Regions from separate parts of the Halomonas sp. IOP_14 genome, predicted to be linked through region 1. Evidence: predicted binding sites of a transcription regulator. Region 1 holds the regulator's gene; the other holds the start of a gene.

Region 1 (5,927 bases):
GGCACTTCAGGGGAAACGCGCCAAAAAAGCTCGCCGCCGCGCAGCTCGTTGCGGTAGCGAGTGGCATGCAAATAATCTACTTCCAGCGGAAAGCCCAAGCGGGTAAGCAGATGACCGGTGGTAATCAAGCCACCATTCATTACGCAGTAAAAAACCGGCAGCTTATCGCCTAAATCCCGAGTAATCTCTTCCGCCATACGATCCAGCGCCCGCTCTACCTCTTGCTGAGAAATTAGGCAGTCGGCGTTATCCATCAGCTCACGCATCGAGTCCAGCGACTCTAATGCTTCTTTATCCAACTTTGACATCTACCAACTCCACGGCGGGTTAAAACTTCATTTATTTAAGTAAGAGATTTATTCAGCGCTGGGCTTACTCTGCTTCCGCACTGGGCTTACTCGGCTTCCGCGCTGGACTGGGGCTTATCCGCTAGCGCTTCCAGCTTAGCGTGGGTACGACGCCAACGGCCCAATGCACTCAGCGCATCTAGGTCTGGGCGCGCACGGCTATAGCGCAACTTAGCGGGGCGCTTAGAATTGATTCCGTGGCATGCCTCCATCACTTCAAGCGCGGAGGCTCGGTCATTACATACCAGCAGCATATCGCAGCCTGCTGCCAGCGCTGCCTGGGCACGCGCTTTGGGGTCTCCCGCCTCGTGGGCGCCGGCCATACTCAGGTCATCTGAAAAAATGCAGCCTTTGAAGCCTAGCGATTCCCGCAGCATGCCCAACCAGTTGGGTGAAAAGCCTGCTGGGCGCGTATCAAAAGCACTATAAATAACGTGTGCAGGCATAATCCCATCTAACTGTGAAGCTAACTGGGTAAAGGGCACAAGATCGTGCTGTTTCATCACTTCTAGCGGGCGATCGTCTATCGGCAATGCAACGTGTGAGTCCGCCGCGACACCACCGTGGCCGGGAAAGTGCTTACCCACAGCGGCCATACCGGCATCGTGAAGCCCCTGAATAAATGCATTGCCCAGCTGGGCTACGTGCTGTGGGTCACTGCTGAAACTACGATCACCAATAACGCTGGATAGACCGCTCTCCACATCAAGTACCGGGGCGAAGCTCAGATCCAGACCGCAGGCAGCCATCTCCATCCCTAACAACCAGCCGGCATCTTTAGCTAACGCCAGCCCCTCTCCCTGGGCAGCGCGGTAACACTCGCCGATACGCGCCATGGCAGGCAGGCGTGTTAACCCCTCTTTTATGCGCTGAACGCGACCGCCTTCTTGATCCACGGCAAGCAGTAAATCAGCACGCACACGGCGAATATCGCTGCAGAGCTTGCGAACCTGATAGCCATTTTCAACGTTGCGGGCAAACAAAATTACGCCCCCTACCGTCGGTTCTAGAAGCAAGCGTTTTTCTGCAGCCGTCAATTTTGGGCCTTCAAGGTCAAGCATGACCGGGCCTAACGGTTGAGTCATCGTGATAGGTCCATGAAAAGGGGCGATGATTCTAGACGATCGTCTAGCGGTGTCAAAATCTGATCAATCAAAGGACTGGCGGCCACCGTGCAACCAAACAGGGGTACCCGGCAACGCTAACGAAAAGATATAGAGCAGATCAGGATTGCGTAAACGAATACAGCCGTGGGACGCAGCAACGCCCATGGGCTCGTCAGGCGGCGTCCCGTGCAGGTAAATATAGCGCCGTTGCGAGTCAACCTGACCACCGCGGTTCACGCCCTTTTCCAAGCCACACAGCCACAGTATGCGGGTCAGAATCCAGTCACGCTCTGGATGCTCTTCGGCGAGTTCGGGCGAAAATGTCTCGCCCGTCCAGCGGCGACCTCGAAACACCGCATTTTCGGGCATATCTCCGCCAATGGCCGCGCGCACATAGTGCCACCCGCGGGGGGTTTTACCACTGCCATTGCGCTCCCCGCTTCCGGCAGCACCGGATGAAATAGAACACTCATGGAGCACTTTTGGCCCTCGCCAACAGCGCAGCAACTGTTCGGTAGTATCAATCTCCAGCCAGATATGTTCCGTTGGAGGTAGCTCAGCTAGCGTAGGAGTTCGCATGTTTTCCTTCTTCTGGCTTGGCACCGTCAAGGGCTATGGGTAACGGCGCATTCATAGCAGCCACCACTACCGGGAGCAATCGCCTGACCAAATCACGCACAGAGACCTGCTCGTGGTAATCCTTCTCCGCGATATCGCGTAGCGCATCAAGGCCAGACAGGGTAAAGATTACCGTGCCGAGCACAAAGTGTAGCCGCCAAAAACGCTCGGCGTCAGGCAGATCCGGCGTTGCTTTGCGCACAAGCTCGGTGAAGCGTGTAAACACATCGCCATACTCTTCCTGGATATAACGTCTTAGATGTCCCTGTGCTTGACTGTAGGCAAGACCCAGCAGGCGCATAAACACTTTCAAACTATTGCGCTCGGCGGGCACCGCGAGAACGGTAGTTGCCATGGTCTCGAGCAGTGTTTCCAGCGGGATAACGCGCCCGGCGTGTTGGCCCTCGAGCTCATCTAGCGCAGTATGAAAGCGCTGACTAAACGGATCCAGGTAGCGGGCAAAAACGGCCTGAATCAAGGCTTTTTTGGAACCAAAATGGTAATTAACAGCGGCTAAGTTAACCCGCGCTTTGCTAGTGATGTTGCGCAGCGAAGTTTCAGCAAAACCCCGCTCTGCAAACAGCACCTCGGCGGTGTCGAGTATACGGGTCACCGTATCAGATTGAGCCATGTCGCTCTCCAGGGAAACAGGTGTTTAAAACATAGCAAAATACTATGCCATAACGTAGGCGGGCTCAACGCTTGATTTATTGACAAAATGTGACGTATTAAATAAGCAGAAACTTAGTTTCAAACGATTAGAAAAATTGCATAGACATCGGCAATAGGCACTGACAAGCCATATACTGGACAGAGGAACATACTGTATACTTAAACACTTATTGATTAAGTCGACATTTAACTTGTTACTGTCTATTCACTATTTATGGAGTCTGGTATGTCGCGTCCGCTAACCGCTCGCCAACAGCACGTGTTTGATTTTATCGTTAAGACCATGGGCGAATTTGGCTACCCTCCTACCCGCGCCGAGATTGCCAAAGCACTTGGCTTCCGCTCACCCAATGCGGCTGAAGAGCACCTGCGCGCGCTGGAACGCAAAGGCGTTATTCGCATTATCCGCAACACCTCTCGCGGCATCCGCCTGCCCAACCAGGAACCTCAAGAAGTCCTGGATAGCGCAGTCCCCGCCTTACCCACAACCAACGTGGAAGCCCCACCCACTGGCCTGCCTGTGATCGGGGAAGTAGCTGCCGGCAGCCCCATTTTGGCCGCCGAACATATTGATCGCTACTGCCCGCTACCGGCCGAGTACTTCACTCCCAAAGCTGACTATCTGCTGCGCGTACGCGGCCTTTCCATGAAGGATATTGGCATTTTGGAAGGTGATTTACTGGCGGTTCATCGCACTGACCGGGTTCGCGATGGCCAGATCGTGGTTGCCCGCCTGGACGATGAAGTAACGGTTAAACGCTTCAAACGCCAGGGGCATCAAGTGACGCTGTTTGCAGAGAACCCTGATTTTGCGCCCATTGAAATCGACCTGCGCTCTCAAGCGCTCGATATTGAAGGCGTTGGAGTCGGCGTAATTCGTGGTGGCAACGGCCAGGCACTCGGCTAATAAATCCGCTACTGCAGGTCGATATAGCGGTGGTCATTGAAGGTGGCCACCCAGTTTGGGTGATAGACCAGCAGGATGCTCAGCAGCATGCCAGTAATAAATGCCTCTGAAGGCATTAGCAGTGGTAAAAAACGCGCATACTCCTGGGCGAGATAGATCGCCTCAGGGTCTGTACCCGCGACGATAATCAGCACTACCGCCGCCAAGCCTCCTCCCAGCGTTGCCAGCGCCGCGCCAAAAAAGCCGCAGGCAAACAGAAATACCATCAAGTTATCCGGCAGGCGGCGATCTACCAGCCGCCATACCGTGCCAATAACGGCCGCCGGGACGATCCCGGTAACCAGCACATTTGCCCCCAGCAACATCCACTCATTGCGGCCAATCACCACCATGGCAATGTTGATCAGCACGTTGCTAATCAGCGCTAATGGCGCTTTAAAAACGAGTGTCATCAATACTGTAAAAACAAGGTGTAGCGTTAGCCAATCAACAGCCTGGGCACGAAGCTGCCACATCAGCATCACCGCCAGCGTAGCACCCAGCCAGCGGTGCTGAAGCGCTGAATCCGCTATCAACACCTGCCAGGGCCGCCCCCAAAGCGCCCATGCGATCACTGCTAACGAGAGTAGCCAGGTGAGCAGCAGCGCCCAGGGCGCTAATACACTTTGCGCAAATGACATGGCGGCCTCTCAGGTTGATGGGCGGGCATTATAGAGTACTTAGCTAAATACCACTGTCTTGTTGCCATGCACCAACACACGATCCTCTAAGTGCCAACGCAAACCGCGAGCGAGCACGGCTTTCTCCACATCACGACCAAAGCGGACTAGATCAGTAGGCGTATGACAGTGGCTAACGCGATGGATATCCTGTTCGATGATGGGGCCTGCGTCGAGTTCCTCGGTCACATAGTGGCAGGTAGCGCCAATCAGCTTAACCCCCCGCTGGTAGGCCTGGTGGTAGGGCTTAGCCCCGGCAAAAGAGGGCAAAAAGCTGTGGTGAATATTGATCACTCGCCCCGCATAGCGCGCGCACAGCTCAGGGGGCAGTATTTGCATATAGCGCGCCAGCACCACGCAGTCGGCGCGGGCACTGTCGATTTCGGCCTGAACCTTGGCAAACGATGCTTGCTTATCGTCGGGGTCGACCGGTACATGGTGATAAGGAATACCGTACCACTCCGTCAGCGAACGCATATCATCATGGTTGGAGATAACCCCGACAATGTCGCAATCCAGTTCCCCCGCCTGCCAGCGGTAAAGTAGATCTACCAAGCAATGTGACTCCCGCGACACCATCAGCACGACGCGCCTACGCTGCTGGGTATCCACCAGCGACCACTGCATATTGAATTCGCTGGCTATCGGTTCAAATGCCGCGCTCAGCGCTTCCGCCGACATACCTACCGAATCCGCCAGAATTTCGTAGCGCATAAAAAAGCAGCCGGTTTCTAAATCGGAGTGCTGGCTAGCTTCGGTAATGGAGCCGCCCTGCTGGGCAATAAAGCTCGATACCCGTGCAACAATACCCACCCGGTCAGGACAGGAAACTACTAAACGATAATAATGAGACATGTGAGCTACTCTTGACCTATTGCTAAGTTAATTATGACAAACCAGCGGCTTAGGTCGCATAGTGTATCGGAAGGCCGTGGATGATTGTTAGCTGCCCCTGCCTTCCCGTATAGTTAAGACACTACTTTTTAGGTTTTTCATAACAGATGCATTCACCACGCGTTCAAATTCGTCCCCGTCGTCGTCCACCGCTGCGCATTTTGCCGCTGGGGGGATGCGGTGAGATTGGAATGAATCTAACGCTATACGGCTATGACGATCACTGGATAGCCGTGGACTGCGGCATGATGATCCGCCAGGATCTTCCCAACTCGCCGCTGCAGGTACCCAATCTTGATACGCCGAAAGCACTAGGGATCGTGCCCAAAGCGCTATTTATCACCCATGGTCACGAAGACCACATTGGTGCCGCAGCCTGGCTATGGCCGATGTGGAACTGCCCCATTTACGCCACCCCGCTGGCGGCAGGCCTGTTGCGGCTAAAATTTGCCGAGCATCAGCTTAGCGGTGCGGCTATCCATGTCATTGAACCTGGCGAGGCCCTAGAGAGCGGGCCATTCACGCTGCGCTATTTACTTTTAACCCACTCCATTCCCGAAAGCTGTGCGCTAATAATGATGGCCGGTGGCTATCGCGTTTTACATACCGGCGACTGGAAACTCGACCCTGAACCGATTATCGGCACGCCGATCAGTGCAGCCCT
Region 2 (5,927 bases), on a different contig from region 1:
CAACCCCACACGGGTCGAGGCCGCGGAGGAATTGCTTGAATGGCTATCCACCAACCCCACCGGTAGCAATGACAGCGACGTGCTGATTCTTGGTGACTTGAACTCTTATGCCATGGAAGACCCCATCATGACCCTGACCGATGCGGGCTATACCCTTCAGGACGATGATTACAGCTATGTCTTTGATGGATTCTGGGGTTCGTTGGATCATGCGTTAGCCAGTGAAACGCTCGCAACACAGGTCACGGGCACCACGACTTGGCATATCAATGCGGATGAAGCATCGGCATTGGATTACAACACCGACTTCACTAATGATCGTCAGGATGACAACCTATACGCCGATGATGCGTTCCGTAGTTCAGACCACGATCCTATCTTAGTAGGCCTGAACTTAGGCCTAGCTGAAGCTTAATTAAACGTACTACCTTTTGAGATGGCCTCCGCTTGCGGGGGCCATTTTTTGTCTTACTAGCCATTACCCCTGATCGCTTCAGCGCTCAAAGCGCCCCGTAGCGCTTCCCGCCTAGGGTGTTAAACTCACCGCAAGCACTTTTTTCAGGAGAAATACATTGAGTTCAGTACGTTCCACTACTGCTATTATTCATGACAGCGGCATTGCTTTTGGTACCAGCGGCGCACGAGGGCTGGTTGAACAGTTTACCGATGAAGTATGTGCAGCTTTCACCGTGGCATTTATTACCGCCATGCGGGACTCTTTTCCAGTAGAACGTATTGCGCTAGGTATGGATCGCCGCCCCAGCAGCCCGGCGATGGCAGCCGCCTGTACCAGTGCGGCCCATACGCTAGGAGTGAAGGTCAATGACTATGGCGTACTGCCTACGCCTGCCCTGGCGTTAAAGACAATGGCGGATGGCATACCTTGCATCATGATTACCGGCAGCCATATACCGTTTAACCGTAACGGCATCAAGTTTTACCGCCCTGATGGCGAGATTACCAAAGCTGATGAAACCGCTATTCTTAATGCTGAGGCGGCTATGCCTACCCTCCCCGCGCCAGTGCGCGGGGAGGTTTCTGAAGCCGCTAATCAGGCCTACTCAGAGCGCTTCACCACCTGGTTTCCAGGTGAGCCATTGAAAGGTTGGCGGGTAGGCTTGTACCAACACTCGGCCGCAGGGCGCGATTTGAATGCGCATATTTTGAGCGAGTTAGGTGCGGATGTAGTGGTACTAGGCCGCAGCGAAGCCTTTGTGCCTGTAGATACCGAGGCCGTTAGCGACGAGGATCAGGCTCAAGGGCGTGCCTGGGCAAACCAACACCAACTACAAGCCCTGTTTTCTACCGATGGCGATGGAGATCGACCGTTGCTTGGAGATGAAACGGGTACGTGGCAGCGTGGTGATATTGTCGGGTTACTCTGCGCCCGTGCATTGGGAATCGAAGCGCTGGCTGTGCCGGTAAGCTGCAATACAGCGATAGAAGCCTGCGGTGCCTTCCAGCTAGTTGAGCGCACGCGCATTGGTTCACCGTATGTATTGGCCAGTATGGCTAAGCTCAGTAAGCGGTTTACGCGAGTGGCTGGGTTTGAAGCCAACGGTGGTTTTCTATTGGGAAGCAGATTGGAGAGTGATGGCCGTCAATTAGCCGCCCTACCCACCCGCGATGCGCTGCTCCCCGCCCTTACTTTGATGGTGATGGCCGCCCAACGCGGGATTAACCTCTCGCAGCTAATCGCTGACTTACCTGCCCGCTATACGGCAAGCGACCGACTCAAGGATTTCGCCACGGAGAAAAGCCATGCGTTGCTGACCGAATGGCAAACCTCACCTGAACTGATGCAGCAAACATTAGGTTTACAAGCTGGCATTTCAGCAGTCAATAGCACTGATGGCTTGAGAGCCACGCTTGAAAATGGCGATATCGTGCACCTTCGCCCCTCTGGCAATGCACCGGAGCTGCGCTGCTATAGCGAATCTGCTTCACAAGCAGACGCATCGGCACTGGTAAAACAGAGCTTGGCCGCTCTCGAAAAGCTGAACTAGGGGCCTTACTCTTAGCAAAGAACAGAGCACTAACAAAGAACGGGCGACCCTAATGGGCCGCCCGTTCTTTGTGGCTATCCTTCGCCAAGGAGAATGGTTACAGCTGCTTATTTATAAACCGGAAGCCGCGCACAAACCTCGGCCACTTTATCCAACACCTGGGTTTCGATGGCGCTGGTGTCTTCACCCTTGGCCAGTACGTCCAGAATGTCACAGATCCAACCTGCCAACGTACTACACTCTTGTTCACTGAAACCGCGCGTGGTCACCGCTGGGGTGCCAATACGCAGGCCAGAGGTGACAAACGGGCTTTGCGGGTCGTTAGGAACAGCGTTCTTGTTCACGGTGATATGAGCACGCCCCAAAGCAGCATCGGCATCTTTGCCCGTTACGCCCTGCTTGATCAGCGAAAGCAGGAAGAGGTGGTCTTCGGTACCACCAGAGACGATGTCGTAACCGCGATCGATAAACACCTTGGCCATTGCCTGAGCGTTCTTAACTACCTGCTGCTGGTAGGTTTTGAACTCGGGCTCCATAGCCTCTTTGAAGCAGATCGCTTTGGCGGCGATTACGTGCATCAAGGGGCCACCCTGGCCGCCGGGGAAAACCGCTGACTGTAGCTTCTTCTCGATATCAGCGTCGTTTTCCGCTGAGAGAATCACGCCACTGCGGGGGCCGCGTAGGGTTTTGTGGGTGGTGGAGGTGACCACATGGGCATGGGGCAAGGGGCTGGGGTATACGCCTGCCGCGACCAGACCAGAGACGTGGGCCATATCAACGAGTAAGTAAGCGCCTACTTCATCGGCGATTTCACGGAACTTGGCCCAATCAACAATTTGTGAATAGGCTGAGAAGCCGGCGATGATCATTTTGGGCTTGTGCTCGCGAGCAAGCTGGGCCACTTGATCGTAATCAATTAACCCCTGCTCATCCAGACCGTACTGAATGGCGTTGTAGTGTTTGCCAGAAAAATTAGGCTTGGCACCGTGGGTCAGGTGGCCGCCCGCATCCAGGCTCATACCTAAAATGGTATCGCCTGGCTTAACCAGCGCTTGGAACACCGCGCTGTTGGCTTGCGAGCCTGAGTGGGGCTGAACGTTCACGTAGGTGGCGCCGAACAGCTCTTTGGCGTAATCAATGGCCAGGTTTTCAGCGATATCGACGAACTCACAGCCGCCGTAGTAGCGCTTACCGGGGTAGCCCTCAGCGTATTTATTGGTCAGCTGGCTGCCCTGAGCTTCGAGTACGCGGGGGCTGGCGTAGTTTTCGGAAGCGATCAGTTCGATGTGGGCCTCTTGGCGCTCCACTTCTTTCTGCATGGCATCAAACAGCACATCATCAAATCCGGCAATTGTCATATCGCGGCTGAACATCGGCGGGAACCTCGTAACGAGAAAGGGTCATCATGGAAGAAGCGAGGGCGCTATCATAACGCAGCCTGACGCGACTTTCATCGCATCCTCGTCAGGTCTTGCATGAGCGTGATTCATGTAATGACAGAGAAAGTGTCATCGCGAACACAATGAAGCGATCTCAGGGGGCGTCAATTTGCGTTTTCCTTCGCCATGCAAAATACTGTATATTTATACAATATTTTAAGCACCAGGATGCCGACGATGCCGGGCCAGTCTTCTCACTTTACCCCTGCCTTGCCGTTAACCTCTCAGCCGCAGCCTTGTGGCCGCGCTGGTTTTAGTGGCTTTCCTTCGCCAGCCCAGGATTACGAGCCATGCACGCTGGATCTCAACACACGGCTGGTTAAAAACCCTACTGAGACGTTTTATGTCACCGCCACCGGCGACAGCATGGAGGGTTGGGGAATTTTTGAGGGTGATTTGCTGGTGGTTGATCGCAGTATTGAACCGCAACTGGGACATATTCTGGTCGCTATGCTAGAGGGCGAGGCGCTAATTAAACGCTATGCGCTCTATCGGGGAACGCCGCACCTGTGCTCAACACATCCTAACTATCCGCCACTGCCACTTGAAGGCAGCGACTGCCAGCTATGGGGGGTAGTGCGCGCCGTCGTGCACGAGTACTTGCGATGATCGGTCTAGTCGATGCCAACAACTTCTACGTCAGCTGCGAGCGGGTTTTTCAGCCCAAGCTGGAAGGTAGGCCCGTGGGGGTAATGTCGAACAACGACGGCTGTGTCATCGCCCGCTCCGCCGAGTTAAAAGCGCTGGGTATCCCTATGGGTGCGCCAGCCTTCAAGCTTGAAGAAATGCGTCAGCGCGGCGAGATCCACCTGCTGTCGTCTAACTATGAACTCTACGGAGATATGTCGGCACGGCTGACCCAACTACTACGCGATGCCTGCCCTGCAATTGCGCCCTACTCAATAGATGAAATGTTCGTCTACCTGGAAGGATTAACCACAGAGCAGTGTGAGAGGCTGGGGCGAGAATTGCACCATCGTATTCGCCGCCATTTAGGGTTACCGGTGTGTGTTGGGCTGGCACCCACCCACACGCTCGCCAAATTAGCCAATCACCTTGCCAAGCAAGACCCACATTACCAAGGCGTTTGCCTGCTTAATGGACAAGATCACACGACGCAGGCGCTGCTCAAACGTACGCCGGTGGGCAGCGTGTGGGGCGTCGGCCATCGGCTTGCCGGGCGCTTAGCGATTGGCGGCGTGACCACCGCTTGGGACTTGCGTCAAAGCGACGACAAGCAGTTGCGCAAGCGCTTCTCTGTGGTGCTGGCGCGCACCGCGCTCGAGCTGCGTGGCACGCCTTGTATGGAGATGAACGCCCTGGATCAACCGCGCCAACGCATTATGACCTCGCGCTCTTTCGGCCAGCCCACCGGCGTTTTTGCAGAAGTACATAATGCACTGCGGCGCCACGCCCAGCGCAGCGCTGAAAAACTTCGCGAGCAACGTAGCTTAGCTCGTGCGGTGATGGTATTTCTCAACACTAACCGTCATCGCCGCGATCAGTTGCAATACTTCCCGCAGGCGCTGATCGCCCTGCCCTCACCCAGCGACGATACCCGGGTGATCCTTGATGCCGTACGCCAAGGCCTTGAGCAGATTCATCGCCCCCGCTACCAGTTCATGAAAGCTGGCGTGATGCTGCTGGATTTAGTGGATGCAGAGCAGCACCAGCTTTCGCTGCTGCATCCGCCAGTCCGTGATCGCCATCCGTTTTTAATGGCAACCGTGGATCAGATCAACCAGCGCATGGGGCAAGGCACTATCAGCTTTGGTATGACGGATGCCCCTGCTGCTTGGCAACTGCGCTGCGCCCACCGCTCAGACCGCTATACCACGCGCTGGGACGAGTTGATGAAAGTGGGCACTCACCCCGGCGCAGTCGCCGCCGCCGAGGCAAAGCAGAAAGAGAAGCAGAAAAAACAGCAGGCGTTAACCAGCCCTAAGCGCAGTACGCAGCCGCGGGCTTAAGGTTTCTCCAAGCGCGACCATGGTAAACAGAATCCCCAGCAACCAGGGCCAGTGAGCCGCAAACGAGACCTGATAAACGCCCAGCGCGTCGACAAAAATCACCACAATGCCCAGCGGGCTAACGTAGCGCACCATGGTCAGCCACAGCGCATAAGGCAAGGGGGCAAGCCCCAGCTCGTCGCGGAAGGTCTCGCTTTTCAGCACAAACCCCGCTACCACTACCGTGCCCAGACCACCCAACGGCATCATCCAGCGCGAGGTTAAATAATCCAGCCAGTCAAAGAAGTTCTTACCGGCCAGTGTCCAATCCGCGCCCAGGTTAAACGACAGCATCGCCAGTGTGCTAATCAACCACAGCACAATACCTGTGCCCCAGGCGGCTGCCGAACGCGAGATACCTTTGTTGTCGCACAGCCAGGAAACCGTGGCTTCGACCATAGAGATCGAAGAGGTCAGCGCTGCCATAGAGAGCATCAGGAAGAAGAGAATGCCAAACAGGGTGCCCAGCGGCA

What was found. Region 1 encodes LexA, which represses DNA repair genes until DNA is damaged. Its sites were predicted from a motif close to TACTGTNTANNTANACAGTA; they were not measured.
Region 2: the regulator LexA is predicted to act here: its motif matches at 3,580-3,599, upstream of K7H09_RS10280 (LexA family protein).

Annotation. Positions count from the first base shown of each region.
Region 1 is NZ_JAINWD010000015.1:37,104-43,030, forward strand. It holds gene K7H09_RS12765 (hypoxanthine-guanine phosphoribosyltransferase) at 1-308, opposite strand, end outside; gene nagZ (beta-N-acetylhexosaminidase) at 395-1,432, opposite strand; gene K7H09_RS12775 (L,D-transpeptidase) at 1,496-2,032, opposite strand; gene K7H09_RS12780 (TetR/AcrR family transcriptional regulator) at 2,010-2,702, opposite strand; gene lexA (transcriptional repressor LexA) at 2,970-3,650, shown strand; gene K7H09_RS12790 (energy-coupling factor ABC transporter permease) at 3,659-4,330, opposite strand; gene purU (formyltetrahydrofolate deformylase) at 4,370-5,224, opposite strand; gene K7H09_RS12800 (ribonuclease J) at 5,455-5,927, shown strand, end outside.
Region 2 is NZ_JAINWD010000010.1:104,570-110,496, reverse strand. It holds gene K7H09_RS10295 (ExeM/NucH family extracellular endonuclease) at 1-415, shown strand, start outside; gene K7H09_RS10290 (phosphomannomutase) at 573-2,006, shown strand; gene glyA (serine hydroxymethyltransferase) at 2,114-3,379, opposite strand; gene K7H09_RS10280 (LexA family protein) at 3,623-4,054, shown strand; gene K7H09_RS10275 (Y-family DNA polymerase) at 4,051-5,415, shown strand; gene K7H09_RS10270 (sodium-dependent transporter) at 5,377-5,927, opposite strand, start outside.